Regions from separate parts of the Psychrobacillus sp. FSL K6-1267 genome, predicted to be linked through region 1. Evidence: riboswitches for the same ligand, from Rfam matches in the RefSeq annotation. Region 1 holds a riboswitch; the other holds the start of a gene.

Region 1 (7,655 bases):
TTTGCTTATTTGGCAGATATCTCTGTTACTGGACGTATTGCAAGATTGATGAAATCAGGTTTACTTTGGATGTATAAACGCCATAACGGATAAATTAAAAAAGCTTGGAAACGTGGAGTTAAACGCGTTCCCAAGCTTTTTATTTTTTTTATAAAATGCTTTCTCTGGGAAAAAGCATTTTACTTAATAAGCTTATTTGAGTACTTTTTGAAATGATACTTCACGTTATTCTGCTATATAACCGTACTTTTCGAGGGCAGAGAATACAGGCTTTAACTGAATATAACCTTCCCCTATAACTTCCTCGTTTATCATTATTAATGGGTAGAAAAACTCATCATTTGCAATTTGATTGGCAATTGACAGTTGTTTTTCGTCTTCTATTGGCTTTTCTATATCAATATATAAAAATGTTAATTGATGATCAGGAAATTTTCTGGTAATTGCAGCTTCTAACCATTCATACGTGTCCTTAGAAGAAGGAGCATTCACACAGCTTGCACATACTATATCGGCACCGTAAATTTCTACAGTGAGTTTTTCTTGTGCCATAAAATACTTGTCCCCTTTAACTTATATATTATTTTACCCATCTATATTATAAAGGGGATACGGAAATACTGTCAAAAAGCGAATATCCTTTAAATGATAGAGTTTAAATATAATAGCTTTAGTCATGATTGTTTCATGCACTAACGGTTGTTGATTTAGTTAGTCTGAAAGTCCAGGAATGCAAATCAACTAAAAGGTGGTAATACGAAGAAAGCCTCTACGTCGAATTTTTATGATACAATACTAATCAAATAGAATAATTTCCTTCGGGGTCGGGTGAAATTCCCAATCGACGGTGTTGAGATTATATCTCTAAGCCCGTGAGCCGCTTTTAGTGTGCAGGATTTGGTGCGAGTCCAAAGCCGACAGTTATAGTCTGGATGGGAGAAGGAGTAAGCAAAACATTTTAAAATGGCAATTTTAAAATGTATTTTTTGCTATGCACTTTCATCCCATCACAACCGTGTTGGGAATTTTTTTATTTTACAACAATTTTATATTATTCCTTCGGGGTCGGGTGAAATTCCCAATCGACGGTGTTGAGATTGTATCTCTAAGCCCGTGAGCCACTTTTAGTGTGCAGGATTTGGTGCAAGTCCAAAGCCGACAGTTATAGTCTGGATGGGAGAAGGAAGCAACGCAAGTAGACTTTTGAAAATACATATTCACTAGTCTTATTTGACGAAGCCAAATTTACCTCTCATCGAAACTCCGACAATAAATGTTCGGGGTTTTTTATTTTGAGAAAGAGGTGAGGAAGATGTTTACAGGGATTATTGAGGAGCTAGGGACTGTTCAGCAGATGAATATGTTTACTCAATCGATGGAAATTTCCATTGGAGCTAGCAAAATTTTAGAAGATGTACAGCTTGGCGATAGCATTGCTGTAAATGGTGTGTGTCTAACTGTTAAAAAGTTTACGAATGATCTGTTTGTGGCAGATGTGATGCCTGAAACGGTTAAATCGACAAGCTTACAGCAACTTAAAAAAGGTTCAACAGTGAATTTAGAAAGAGCAATGTCTGCAAATGGCAGATTCGGCGGTCATATTGTTTCTGGACATGTCGATGGTGTTGCAACGATTCTTCGAAAGAGACCAGCTTCCAATGCAGTATATATCGACTTAGCAATGCCAAAAGAATTGCTTTTTAACTGTTTAATGAAGGGCTCAATCACCATTGATGGTACAAGCCTGACGATTTTTAATGTAACAGATTCTATAATTACTGTTTCTTTAATACCACATACATTCAAGGAAACTGTGCTTGGCTTAAAACAGACTGGAGAAATTGTCAATATTGAAACGGATTTAATTGGCAAGTATGTAGCAAAGCATCTAGCCAATCAAAATACAGGAAAAGTGACTGTTGATTTCTTACAAAAAGCCGGATTCTAAAGGAGTGGAATGAAATGAATACTATAGACGAAGCAATCGTTGCATTAAAGCAAGGTGAAATCATCATTGTAGTCGATGATGAAAATCGAGAAAATGAAGGTGATTTTGTCGTAATAGGTGAGTATGCAACACCTGAAAACATTAATTTTATGGCAGTGCATGGTCGTGGCTTAATATGCACACCCATTTCAAATGAAATTGCAGAAAGATTGTCATTAGACCCAATGGTAAATAAGAACACGGATTCACATCAAACAGCCTTTACCATTAGTATTGATCATAAATCAACAACAACAGGCATTAGTGCATTTGAACGATCTTATACAATTCTTGCACTATTAAATAATCAAGCTGTAGCAACAGATTTAAACCGTCCAGGACATGTATTCCCTCTTATCGCAAAAAAAGGGGGAGTTATAGAGCGTCGTGGTCATACAGAAGCAGGTGTAGAACTAGCTAAATTATGTGGTTCAAAAGAAGTCGCTGTTATTTGTGAGATTATGAACGAGGACGGTACAATGGCACGCATGCCACAACTTGAAAAAATTGCAGAAAAATTTCAAATGAAGTTTATTACGATAGAAGATTTAGTGAAATACACAGAAGCGAATTATAAAGCTTACGTAAAAGGAGAATGAGCATGGGACAAATTTTTGAGGCACAGCTAGTCGGTACAGATTTAAAAATAGGAATTGTAGTAGGAAGATTTAATGAGTTTATTAATGACAAATTATTAAGCGGTGCACTAGACGGTTTAAAACGTCACGGAGTTGAGGAAGGAAATATTGATATCGCTTGGGTGCCAGGAGCATTTGAAGTACCATTTATCGCAAAGAAAATGGCAAATACGAAAAACTACGATGCAATAATCGGCTTAGGTACTGTAATACGTGGATCTACTACGCACTATGACTATGTATGTAATGAAGCAGCAAAAGGCATTGCAAAAGCAGGCCTAGATACGGGTATACCTGTTATTTTTGGTATAGTGACAACGGAAAATATTGAACAAGCAATTGAACGTGCAGGAACAAAAGCTGGAAACAAAGGCTATGACAGTGCGGTTTCTGCAATTGAAATGGCGAATTTAAATCGTTTATTTTAAGAAAAGAGAATCGATACACGTGACATTGAATAAAATATAATTGGTTGGCTGTGGATACTGGCAAAGTGCTATTTATGAAATTAACCGACAAATCTTTAAGCAATTCTTATTGAGAATTACCTATTCTCGCTTTTCCAATAGTATATTTAAAGCACCTCTGAAACATGTACTGGTTTATTTGTACATGTACAGAGATGCTTACGTTTTCAGTGAATTAGCCTAAGTTATTTACTAGATTGAGGGAAACTTGTAAATTGTATAGACGCCATCCTTAAGAGGAGCTGCTGTTAAACAGCTATAAGACTACGAACGGTAAGTTGTCCAAGATATCTGCCGGGATTTGCAGAATATCCTATTACTGTTGGGGAAGTAACAGTAGCATTGATGACAATACGACCTGTATTTCCTAATAAACCAACTGCTAAAAGAGCATCTCCTGATGCAATTGCTACGTCCTGAGAGCTACCAGAGTTAGCATCGGTAAATAAAGGAATAGTTGCTATAACAATTCCTAAAAGATTTACTACCTCTAAAGTTGCAGTTACTGAGACAGTCTCGTTACCTGCATACGCATAAAACGCGCTAAGTGGCAAAGCAAGTCCTAGAATTGGTAAAGTTCCAATGTCGAAAATGCTTTGGAATGTAACCGTTTGGTTGGATGCTGTATTCGGTGACCAGATATAAGCGCTGCTGCCATCAATTAAAGGAGACAACATAGCTGGTGCGGTTGGTACTGCTGGTGTTGGAAGAGTACCTGGTAAAGCAGCTGTATCAGCAATGACTTGAGTATTTGCTGGAGTTGTAAATGCTTGTAAGGTTAAAACCATAAAAAAACACCTCCTCGAAGTTTATTTGCCAACAAATGGCATACTGTAACATATGAACTTTTAGTAGAGGAAGCTAGTCTAATAGACTAGAATTTAAAATAAATTTATTTTGGAAAGATATATTGGGGAATAAAAGCCTGAAGTAACACGATTCTAGCTATTTATTATTAATATTAAGTAAATAGTCTATATACAAATCATCGTAAAAATGATTTGTATTTAAGAATAAAACAGGGTAAATAATATTTTATGAATCTTAGGGAACACTCTTATCACGGTGTGTTTTGTGGGGAGTAAACACTTCCATTTAACCAACAATTATTCTATAATGATTATAGCGAAAGGAGTCGACATATATGACTGATACAATTAACGAACAAGTACAAGAAGTTTTAGATAAATTGCGTCCATTCTTACTACGTGACGGCGGAGACTGCGAGCTTGTTGACGTTGAAGACGGTATTGTAAAATTACGCCTTTTAGGAGCATGCGGGAGCTGCCCAAGTTCTACTATCACGTTAAAAGCTGGTATTGAACGCGCTTTATTAGAGGAAGTACCTGGAATAGTAGAAGTAGAACAAGTATTTTAATGACAACACATATAAAAAAGAAGCCTGAATGAGGCTTCTTTTTTTCACCCTCGCATTTCCTGCCAACGCTCTTTTGCCATTTCAATTAGCTTGGGTTCTATAGAGGTACTTTGTTTTTCGATTACTTTGGAAAAATAACGTGTAGCTAATTCTCGGTCACCTATTCGTCTAGAAAGCTCTGCTATCATATATATAATTCGTGTCTCGGACATTTGAGTTCCATTGTAATCTTCGCTAGAATAGGAGTCTGAATAACGATCTCTGGCTATTTCTAGAAATCTATTTTCATCTTCTTTGTTTTCCATTATGCGGTAGAGCCAAGCAGTACGAAGTGCTAAGCCAGCAATAGAGACAAATTTTTCTTTTTTTAACGTTCCACACAGTATGCCTAATTTATATGTAGTAATCCCGTCTTGTATCGTTCGGACGTCTCCATAGGAACGTGGTATCCAATTAGTCGATATTTTTTCTTTAATGATTTCTTTAAGTCCAGGTGCAAAATACTTGGTGAAGTCATCGGTAAATGAAAAGCCACAATGCTCACAGACAAATACATTATATAATAGCGGGTTGATATCTTTATTTTGATATATTGGTTGAAAGTCTGTTTCATGAGATTCGACTTTTATAAATTTTGAACGTATCTTAGTTGATTTAAATTTGTTTTTACAGTGTAAGCATTCGATATCTTTTTGGTAATATGGAGGTATTTCCATTTTATCTTCTCCTTATTCTCGTTCTTGGTTTTATTATACTGTAAAAATATTTCGAAAGCGAGGTAACTTAAGTAGTTTTCCTTGTATAGATTGTGATTAAATTGATATTATATAAATAAGGAAGGAATGTGATTCAGATGACAGAAGTAGTTAATTTGTCTGAAGCGGCAGCTTACCGCGTCAAAGAGATGATGGTTCACAACGAGGAAGAAGGTTCACTTCTCCGTGTATCTGTTAACGGTGGCGGATGTAGCGGTCTTTCTTACGGTATGGGATTTGAAAAAGAGAAAAATGAAGACGATATATTTTTACATCAGCATGATTTAGAAATAATTATATCTAGTGAAGATGCTTCTATTCTCCAAGGTACAGTCATCGATTACAAAGAATCGTTGATGGGTGGAGGCTTTACCATCGATAACCCTAATGCAATTGCATCCTGTGGCTGTGGTTCATCATTTAGAACTGCTAAAAAAGAAGGCACACCGGAAAGCTGCTAAATATTCGAAAGAACATTTTCTTACTTAAGAAAATGTTCTTTTTTAAAGGATAAGAAAGTAAATTACGTTTGGAAGTCAATGAGGATCTAACTGGTTGCTCTCGCTTTCCCCCATTTGCTTGTTGGGACAGATATAGGAGCTTGCGCTTTTCTTGTTGTCTAGCTCCAGCGCCTTGCCCCTCGAGGTCAAATGGGAAAAAGCTGCGGTGGCTGAAGAACTGCCTCCTCGCTTTCCCCCATTTGCTAGTCGGGACAGATCTAGGCGCTTGCGCTTTTCTTGTTGTCTAGCTCCAGCGCCTTGCCCCTCGAGGTTAAATGGGAAAAAGCTGCGGTGGCTGAAGAACTGCCTCCTCGCTTTCCCCCATTTGCTTGTCGGAGCAGATCTAGGCGCTTGCGCTTTTCTTGTTGTCTAGCTCCAGCGCCTTGCCCCTCGAGGTCAAATGGGAAAAAGCTGCGGTGGCTGAAGAACTGCCTCCTCGCTTTCCCCCATTTGCTTGTCGGGACAGATCTAGGCGCTTGCGCTTTTCTCATGGGCTAATTGTCTGTATATTCCCACGTTTGCAATGTTGTTAAATAGTGTTGAAATCCTATTCTAAAAGGTCTAAAATAGGATGTAGTGAAAAATTTGTCGGAAAAATGACAAAGTCCATTTCTAATTGTGAATTATTCGTATCATTAGATTCATAAAAAATATAAAAAGGTGGTTGCGATCTTCGTGAAAAGACCAACAATTCTAGTATTAGGTGCAGGTTATGGTGGATTATCTACTGTAGTGAACCTTCAAAAATTAGTAGGTACCGATGAAGCAGATATTATTTTAGTAAATAAAAATGACTATCACTACGAGTCTACTTGGTTACATGAGGCTTCAGCTGGAACTTTACGTCCAGACCAAGTGCGTTATGATATTCAAGGAGTTATAAATAAAAGCAAGGTACAATTTGTAAAAGCAACTGTCGAAGGCATTGATGTTAATACTAAGAAGGTAGCAACAAGTGCTGGAGAATACACATATGATTATTTAGTAATCGGTTTAGGCTTTGAAGGTGAAACATTTGGAATCACTGGTTTAGATAAATATGCACTATCAATTGCAAATGTAAATGCTGCTCGTCAAATCCGTGATCATATCGAATACCAATTTGCTACATGGTCTACAGAAGAAAACAGAGACGATGCTCGTTTAACTATTGTAGTAGGAGGAGCTGGCTTCTCTGGTATTGAATTTTTAGGTGAATTAGGTAATCGTATTCCTGAGCTTTGTGAAGAATACGATGTACCAAAAGAAAAAGTACGCGTTGTCTGCGTAGAAGCTGCTCCTATGGTATTACCTGGTTTTGATCCTGAGCTAGTTGAATATGCTGTTCGTCAATTAGAAGCAAAAGGAATCGAGTTCTCTATAGGTACACCAGTAGTAGAAGCTACTCCTGAAGGCGTTAAAATTAAAAAAGGCGAAGAAGAATTTGAATTCATCAAAGCTGGTACTGTAGTATGGGCTGCTGGAGTTCGTGGAAACCGCTTAATCGAAACTTCTGGTATCGAAAATATGCGTGCTCGCGTTAAAGTTGAAAAAGATATGCGTGCACCTGGATTCCCAGACGTATTCATCGTTGGTGACTGTGCTCTAATGATTAATGAAGAAACAAATCGCCCATACCCACCGACTGCTCAAATTGCTATGCAACAAGCTGTAACAGTTGCTAAAAATATCGTAGCCCTTATGAAAGGCGAAAATACAAAGGAATTTGTTCCTGAACTAAAAGGAACAGTTTGTTCTCTTGGTGAGCATGATGCAATTGGAGATGTAATGGGTAGAAAACTTACTGGTACTAAAGCATCCATCATGAAAAAGGTTATTGATAACCGTGCTCTTTTCATGATCGGTGGAGTTCCATTAGTGCTTAAAAAAGGTAAATTTAAATTATAAAAGAAAAACAATAAATGGCTCCCACTGTAACTCTCAGTGGGAG
Region 2 (7,655 bases), 1.1 Mb from region 1:
TCGAAGGCTTCTGCTATATTTACTTTTCCGACAAAGCCATCATTAATACCTACTAATCGCAAGGAAGGATTTAGATTAGAAAGAACTACAGAACTATTGTTCAAAATATGAATATCAAGGGATTCGAACAAAGTTAATAAGTTACTTTCTCCGACTTCTCGGTCGTTATTACCATAAACATAAAAAACAGGGCCAAGCTTTTTTAATTGCTTTAAATTGAATTCTGTCCGATTCAATGGTACTCCTTTTTCCGTGAGGTCTCCACCAATAACTACTACATCCACCTTTCCGATAATACTGTGGATGAGTTCATCTTTAATTTTCCGACGGTGAATGTCAGATATAAAAAATATATGGAATTGCTCTCCTTTAGGTATTTCTTTTACACAGAGACTATGTTCTTTGACATTCGTTTGAAATGCTAAAAAGAGCATATATGTGAAAAGAAGCAAGCAAAATACCAAAACTGTTATTACTATATACAACATTAAATCCCCCCTAACCATTATAAAAAAAGCACAAGCGCCTATATCTACCCCGAAAAGCAAATGGGGAAACACGAGAGGTATCAGCTATAGCTTCAGCATGACTATATTATCTTTCCAGCAAAAAGACAGGGATTTTATCCCTGTCCTTAAACCATTCGTTATATTGATTATATTACTCATCTTTATCAATATGTAACACTCGAAAACCTGACTTTTCTAAGTCTTGAATAATTCGATCTAATTTTTGCTCATTGTCAATTTTAAGAACTATTCGGCGCACTAGCTTGTCAGTTTCATCAAATGTTACTAGCGAAATTACAGAAGTGTGATACTTATGCAAAATGTCGGACATTTTCAGAATTCTTCCTTCAGATTCTACAGAAGTAAAGGCAATTCGAGTGCCCTTTGTATTCATACCAAATGCACTTTTAAACTGATGAATTGTGTCATAGCGTGTGACTATGCCTAAGAACTTCTCATCTTCTACTACTGCTAAAATTGGAAAATCATATAGCTTCATAAAAGCCTGTTCAAACACATCACTAGTTTGAACAAATGTATCTTCCCTTGTTACAACATCAGATACCTTTGTTTGTTTCAAAAAAGTATCTTTATCTGTGTTGCTATAAAAGAACGCCTTGTATAAAAGGTACTTGTTAAACATCCCCTTATACTTTCCATCCTCAATAATTGGTAATGCATCAATATCCTTTGCCTCTAGTTCATTTAAAGCGTCCAAAACTGAAGCATTGCCTTTAATAGTTAAGCATTTTTCCTTTGGTATCATTACACTTTTTACAAACATACAAACACCTCTTTCCAAAACGGTCTATACCTATATATTCTATAAAAAGTGAATTTATCCTTCCAACTTGTGATTATGGCAGAATTAATTTTTGTCCTTCATAAATTTCATTGGAAGCTAGTCCATTTGCAGCTTTTATCTTTTCGACTGCTTCTGGATTATTGTAGTAGTTCATCGCGATTCGATATAATGTTTCATTACCCTTAACTATATGAGTTTTCGCGTCTTTTTTTGGTTCTTGTACAGTTTCTTTTTTAGGCTGAGTTGGTGCTGGTGTTGCTGCCTCCTCCTTTTCTTTAGGTTCAACTGCCGGAGGGGCTGGAGTTGATTGAGGCACTTCTGTTGTATCTTCAGGCTTCTCTGCTTCTGAAGTTTGATTTTCTTCCGTTTCGTTTGCCTCTTCTTTTTCTTCCTCTTCTTCACTGCTGCTGTTCAAATTCGAAATTGGCTTAGTAACAACCTGTATGATTCCTTCGTCTTCAGTTGAGGCTTCGCTTTCTGGTTGATAAAAAAATTGTACATAAATCAAAACACTTGCAGGCAATAAGATAAATATAAAAAACAAGGATGGGATGAGTATATTCTTTTTCTTTTTCTTTTTACCTGGTGGATTTCTTCTACTTCTTCTCAATTCAGTTGCTTCACTCTCTACACCAATGGACTGTCTATGTTCGTCAATCTTTTTTTGATAATCATCTTTACTCATATTAGTCAAACTCCATTCTTCCACTTATCTACTACTATTATGACGAATTTTGTTGAAAATGTAAATGTTGTTAAGTATTATAGGATACTGCCTAATCTACTTTTCCAATCTAATACTGTAGCATGGATAAGGGGTTTATCGTGTAAATGAAATAACTCTTGAAGATTTAAAGAACATTTTGAACAGCAATTTAAAGGCTTGTCTATCAGCTTTTGATCGAAATAGGCAATTACCTGTTCCCTAATACAATTCTCATTTTGTAATAGCGTGTACAAGCTTTGAATTTCTATCCATTTTTTTTGTCGAATATTCTTAAACAGTTCTATAGTTTCCTCTGTTGACAATACCATTTTCCAATAATCTAAAATTCTTTCCGTTGTTTCAGATAACTGCACCTGATTTTCATTGGTCTGATATGCAAGGATAATATCCTGTTCGTCGGGAAAATCCTGCATCGCAACAAAATAAGCTTGTTCTACATCGGATAACATATAAAGAATGGAGGCAATGGACTGTTTTCCGTCTCTACCTGCCCGTCCAACCTCTTGCATATAATTGGCAACGGAGGTTGGTATATGATCATGTATAATTTGTCTAATATTATCCTTATGTATACCCATTCCAAAAGCATTCGTAGCACAAATCCAATCTAAATGGCCTTGTTGGAACTGTTGCTGAATGAGAATACGGTCATCTTGATCCATTTTAGAATGATAATAAGCGACTCTGATGCCCTTTTTTTGTAACTCTTCTGTATAAAATTCAGTTTTTTTCCTCGACTGACTATATAATATACCAGGTCCAGTAGTGCTAGTAATCCTATTTAATATCCATTCTACCTTTTCTTTTTGGCTCTCCACCTCATGTGCTTCGTAAGCAATATAAGGACGATCCAAGGAATGAATATATTCAAATGGCTGTTCCATTAACAAGGTAGTTTTTATATCTTTTACAACTTCCTTTGTGGCTGTAGCAGTTAAGGCTAGCACATTTGCCTTTCTTAACGATTTAAGCGACTCAGAGATCCTTAAATAATCAGGTCGGAAATCAAATCCCCACTGGGAAATACAATGCGCTTCATCAGCAACTATAAAAGCTAAATTTAAACTAGCTAACCTTCTTTGAAAACGCTCATTCTGTAACATTTCAGGTGATGTAAAAATAAATTTATAATTTTGTAAACCAGATAACGCCTTTTCTCTTTGCTCGAAGGATAAAAATGAATTGATGGCCACTACTCTTTTTTCTCCCATCATTTTTAACTGCTCTACCTGGTCCTGCATTAAAGAAAGCAAAGGGGATACTATTAGCACCGCTCCATTCTTTAAATATGCTGGTAGCTGGAACAGCAACGATTTACCCATCCCAGTGGGCAAAATAGCTACTACATCCTCTCCAGCTAGGACTTTTTCGATTATTTCCTTCTGTCCTTCTCTAAAATCTTTATATCCAAACCTTGTTTGAAGAATGTGTTGAAGTTCATCCATTTTCTTTCTCCCCTTTAGCTAAAGCCAGTCTAATTTGAAAATAGCTTAACTCAGGTATGTTCTCGCGAATTAACCTCAATTTTTTGGTTTGATGTTTATTGGAGAATTCTAGCACTTTTTTTATTTGGTCGTTCAATATAAATGATGTCAATGATAAACTTCGATCAGCTGCTGCTATTTCTATTAAGTGATCTTCGATTGTATTTGCTTTTAAAGATCTTAGGGCAGCGATATCTTGGATAGAGTAACCTTCCTTTAAAAGCTGTTCGGTCTTTAAAGCGGATTGTGTTAAAGGACTATGTACAAAAATCTCTTTTGTTAAACCTATTAAATCTGGATGACTTTCTTGATTGATGTTATCTAAGACAATATGCAACGCTTCTACAAATTGAAGCTTCATATCTATAATAGATTCTCCACACTCCAGTGCTAATTGCTCCCATGTGAGCCCACTAATGTGATAACCGCTCATTCGATAGACTAATAGTATACGATGTATTTCCTGTAACTCAGCAATTTGAAGTAAATGCTCTAACTGACTTTTAAAGTCCTTTTGAAATGTTGATGATTTATAGTCTCTCCCTCGTAAGTAATCTTTCACAAACTGGTGAACCGAATAATCTTTTTGATTGGGAATAAATCTAGTTTCATTTTTATTAAAATAAGATAGTGTTTGGACTACTAATTCTAATCTTGACCAGAACAATTTTTCATTTCCCCTTAGCTCCCAGCCATTAAACAAAGGTTCTGTATATCCAGTTAACTGTTTTAAACCTTTATGACTAATCCTTAGTAGAGAATCTTCCTCTTCAATCCAGTTGTTTTGTTGGAGTTTAAACAACTGCTGCTTATATTCTTCTTGTGTTAACTTCGGATAAATAGAGAAAAAACGATGTAGATTAAAATAAGTGACATCTTGAATGGTTTGTCCAGATTTTATCCCTTTTAATAAGTAAAAGGAAGCCATTGCTGACCGTTCCCCATTAAATTTTTGAATAATATTTAGTAATAGTTGGCTAAAATACAATTTAAATACCTCACAGTTTGAAAGTATTTTTGTTGAAAAGAAACGTAAACAGCTTTAGAATGAATAAGATAGCTAATTCTTATAAGTAGAATTAAAGGAGAGAATATACTAATGGCAAAATATACTATAGTAGATAAAGATACGTGTATCGCATGCGGAGCTTGCGGAGCAGCTGCTCCAGACATATATGACTATGACGATGAAGGTATTGCCTTTGTTATTTTAGATGATAACACGGGAACAACGGAAGTTCCAGAGGAACTGATGGAGGACATGGAGGATGCATTTGAAGGCTGCCCTACCGATTCCATTAAAGTTGCTGAAGAATCATTTGAAGGCGACGCTCTAAAATTTGAATAGTATATTAATGCCAAGAAGGATGACTAGCTCATTTTTCTTGGCTTTTTATATTTCTATAAACTTAAGTGGCAGGTTAATGCTATACCTACAAAAAAATAAAAACCGCAGACAAACTAGAAATTGTCTAGTTTGCCAGCAGTCATACATATCTTTAATTTATATTTGGAACTTTAAACGACTCGCTCACCTTGTCTAGTATAGGCTTCAATCGTTTAAATAGAACAACCATAACAATTGTAACTATAATACCTTTTATCAGATTAAACGGTAAAATACCGTAAATGATAGAATTAAATAAAGCTGTTCCTGTTTCCGCTGGGAAGTTTAAAAAGTACGAATACATTGGTAAGAAAACGTAATAATTTAACAGGCTCATACCAAGAGCCATACAAACTGTCCCGACGCCTAAGCCGTAAGCAATCCCTTTAGAGGAAGAAACTTTACGATAAATGACATAAACAGGTGTCAAAAACAAAATACTAGTTGCGAAGTTAGCCATATGACCGACTGGAACGCCTGTGGGACTTCCTGAAAAGAACCAATCTAGTACGTTTTTCATGAAAGCTACAATGATTCCTGCAACTGGCCCCATTGTGATAGCAGCAATTAACGCTGGGATATCACTGAAGTCAATTTTCAAATAAGCTGGTAAAACTGGTAACGGAAATGCAAGCAGCATTAAAACGAAAGAAATACTACTTAGCATTGCGATTGCAATAAGCATTCGCGTCTTACTTTTTGCCATAAATCCTCTCTCCTTTTGCGATTCACTCCACAAGAAGAAAGGTTCAGTTCGTTATCAATACTCAAAAAATCCCTTAAGCAAATAAAGCTTAAAGGAGAAAAAGGTACACTTAAATAAGCGTATCCGTATAAGAGCATACGAAAAACGACTGCACCTTCACCTTCTCCCATCCAGACTATACTGTCGGCTTTGGAATTTAACCAAATCCTGCCTTTTACGGCTCGCGGGCTCAAGAAAAAACTCTTCTAATACCGCCGATCGGGAATTTCACCCTGCCCCGAAGATGAATCAATATTTTATTGTCATTCAAGATTATCTCGAATTACAATCATTTTATCAAACTATATTAATATATGCAATACAACTGTTTCGATTTAAGTATATTAACAGATGAATCTTTTTTATGAAATTAAAATACAGTGATTTTTGTTCACCTTAATATATAACTGTAATAAATAACTCTTTCCGATTATAAAACTCGTCCGAACGGTCATAATTTTTCTATCCGGTCATAACTCTCGTCTGAACGGTCATAAATTTTTCTATCCGGTCATAACTCTCGTCCGAACGGTCATAAATTTTTCTTTCCGGTCATAACTCTCGTCTGAACGGTCATAAATTTTTCTATCTGGTCATAAATCTCGTCCGAACGGTCGTAAATTTTTCTTTCCGGTCATAACTCTCGTCCGAACGGTCATAAATTTTTCTATCCGGTCATAAATCTCGTCCGAACGGTCATAAATTTTTCTATCCGGTTATAAAACTCGTCCGAACAGTCATAAATTTTTCTATCCGGTCATAACTCTCGTCCGAACGGTCATAAATTTTTCTATCCGGTCATAAAACTCGTCCGAACGGTCATAAATTTTTCTATCCGGTTATAAAACACTTTTTTCGAATAAAAAACCCAATAAAAAAATCGACCGACTAATTAGTAGGTCGACTCTTTATTATTCAGTAGTTCATCATGTACCCATTAGGGCCAATTGGGATTGGTAAAGTAGCTGTCAAATCAAATCGATCCCATTGCTTCTGTACAACATTTTCTAGACGAACTGTTTTATCGAAGCTTGCAGCTGTTAAAGTAAAGGCTTCAATCATAAGAATAGAATCTTCATATTCCAATGTTGCCAAATCTAATGCTTCGTCAAATGTTATTACAACCGTGTTGTCTTCCTCTGATACCTCATAACTAACATTTTTCGGTACTACAGTCGTATAAAGATCATTTGCTGATTTTGGCATATCTTTAAAAGCATTCTCAAACTTAGCATCCTTTGGAACAAGGAATGTCAGTCCGCTATTCATTGTGTGTTTAAAATACATTCGTTCTTTGTTTCCGCTTGCCAATTCCTTTTTCCCTATTACTCCTACTTGGTCCCAATTGATAGCTGTGCCATCCTCACTTAATCGTTCTAGGAAGGAAAAGTCCTTAAAAATATGACGAATTGTATCAGTATACACTCCGGAAGTAGCTGAAGCAGCATCATAACCATGCCCTTTAGGTAAATAGTGTTGAAGCGTATCGCCATCTGAAACTAAATTACCTTGCAAGGGCAAATATTCCTCGAACCCTAGAGCAGATTCATCTATAGTGCTTGCATATTTTTCATATAACTGAAGACTATTTGGCAATCCGTCAGTAAAATCTTCGTTTATTTTATCCTTAGGTATAATTATTGTGATTGGGTAAGCTTCTGCCCCTTCTGTTACAGAAAAATGAAATGGAATTCCATCATTTAAATCATCTTCATATACAGTTCTAGCGTTGTTAAAGGCTTGAACGGGCACTAATTCACTTTCGACAGCTAAAGAATTGACTACATCATTTGAATTTTCTATAGCCGCATCTTCCTTGGCTTCCATTCCGCCCTCTGTTGTTTCTACCTCAGAGGCAGGAGCAACGTCCAACGTTCTCAATATGTCCGATTTGTCTGTAGCCTGTTGCTGGATTGCAGATTTTTCACTACTTGTACCCAAGTATGAAGAAATTAAGAACGTTAACAACAAAACAGAAGCAACAGACACTAAAAGTGG

The links. A riboswitch is a leader RNA that binds a small molecule or an ion and turns the genes downstream of it on or off. The one in region 1 is predicted to bind FMN.
Region 2: linked by a shared signal. The riboswitch ahead of MHB55_RS08795 (ECF transporter S component) and the one ahead of ribE (riboflavin synthase) in region 1 are both predicted to bind FMN.

What each region holds. Positions count from the first base shown of each region.
Region 1 is NZ_JBBOOR010000001.1:2,874,488-2,882,142, reverse strand. Features, by position in the region: gene MHB55_RS14745 (NAD(P)/FAD-dependent oxidoreductase) at 1-93, shown strand, start outside; gene MHB55_RS14740 (YuzD family protein) at 226-552, opposite strand; FMN riboswitch at 811-948, shown strand; FMN riboswitch at 1,052-1,189, shown strand; gene ribE (riboflavin synthase) at 1,313-1,948, shown strand; partial or broken gene ribB (3,4-dihydroxy-2-butanone-4-phosphate synthase) at 1,963-2,547, shown strand; gene ribH (6,7-dimethyl-8-ribityllumazine synthase) at 2,589-3,053, shown strand; gene MHB55_RS14720 (hypothetical protein) at 3,341-3,880, opposite strand; gene MHB55_RS14715 (NifU family protein) at 4,237-4,470, shown strand; gene MHB55_RS14710 (DUF2225 domain-containing protein) at 4,515-5,186, opposite strand; gene MHB55_RS14705 (iron-sulfur cluster assembly accessory protein) at 5,324-5,686, shown strand; gene MHB55_RS14700 (NAD(P)/FAD-dependent oxidoreductase) at 6,401-7,612, shown strand.
Region 2 is NZ_JBBOOR010000001.1:1,763,477-1,771,131, reverse strand. Features, by position in the region: gene MHB55_RS08825 (metallophosphoesterase) at 1-488, opposite strand, end outside; gene MHB55_RS08820 (CBS domain-containing protein) at 661-1,293, opposite strand; gene MHB55_RS08815 (LysM peptidoglycan-binding domain-containing protein) at 1,367-1,999, opposite strand; gene MHB55_RS08810 (RecQ family ATP-dependent DNA helicase) at 2,077-3,486, opposite strand; gene MHB55_RS08805 (helix-turn-helix domain-containing protein) at 3,479-4,513, opposite strand; gene MHB55_RS08800 (ferredoxin) at 4,625-4,873, shown strand; gene MHB55_RS08795 (ECF transporter S component) at 5,025-5,618, opposite strand; FMN riboswitch at 5,773-5,907, opposite strand; gene MHB55_RS08790 (hypothetical protein) at 6,573-7,655, opposite strand, start outside.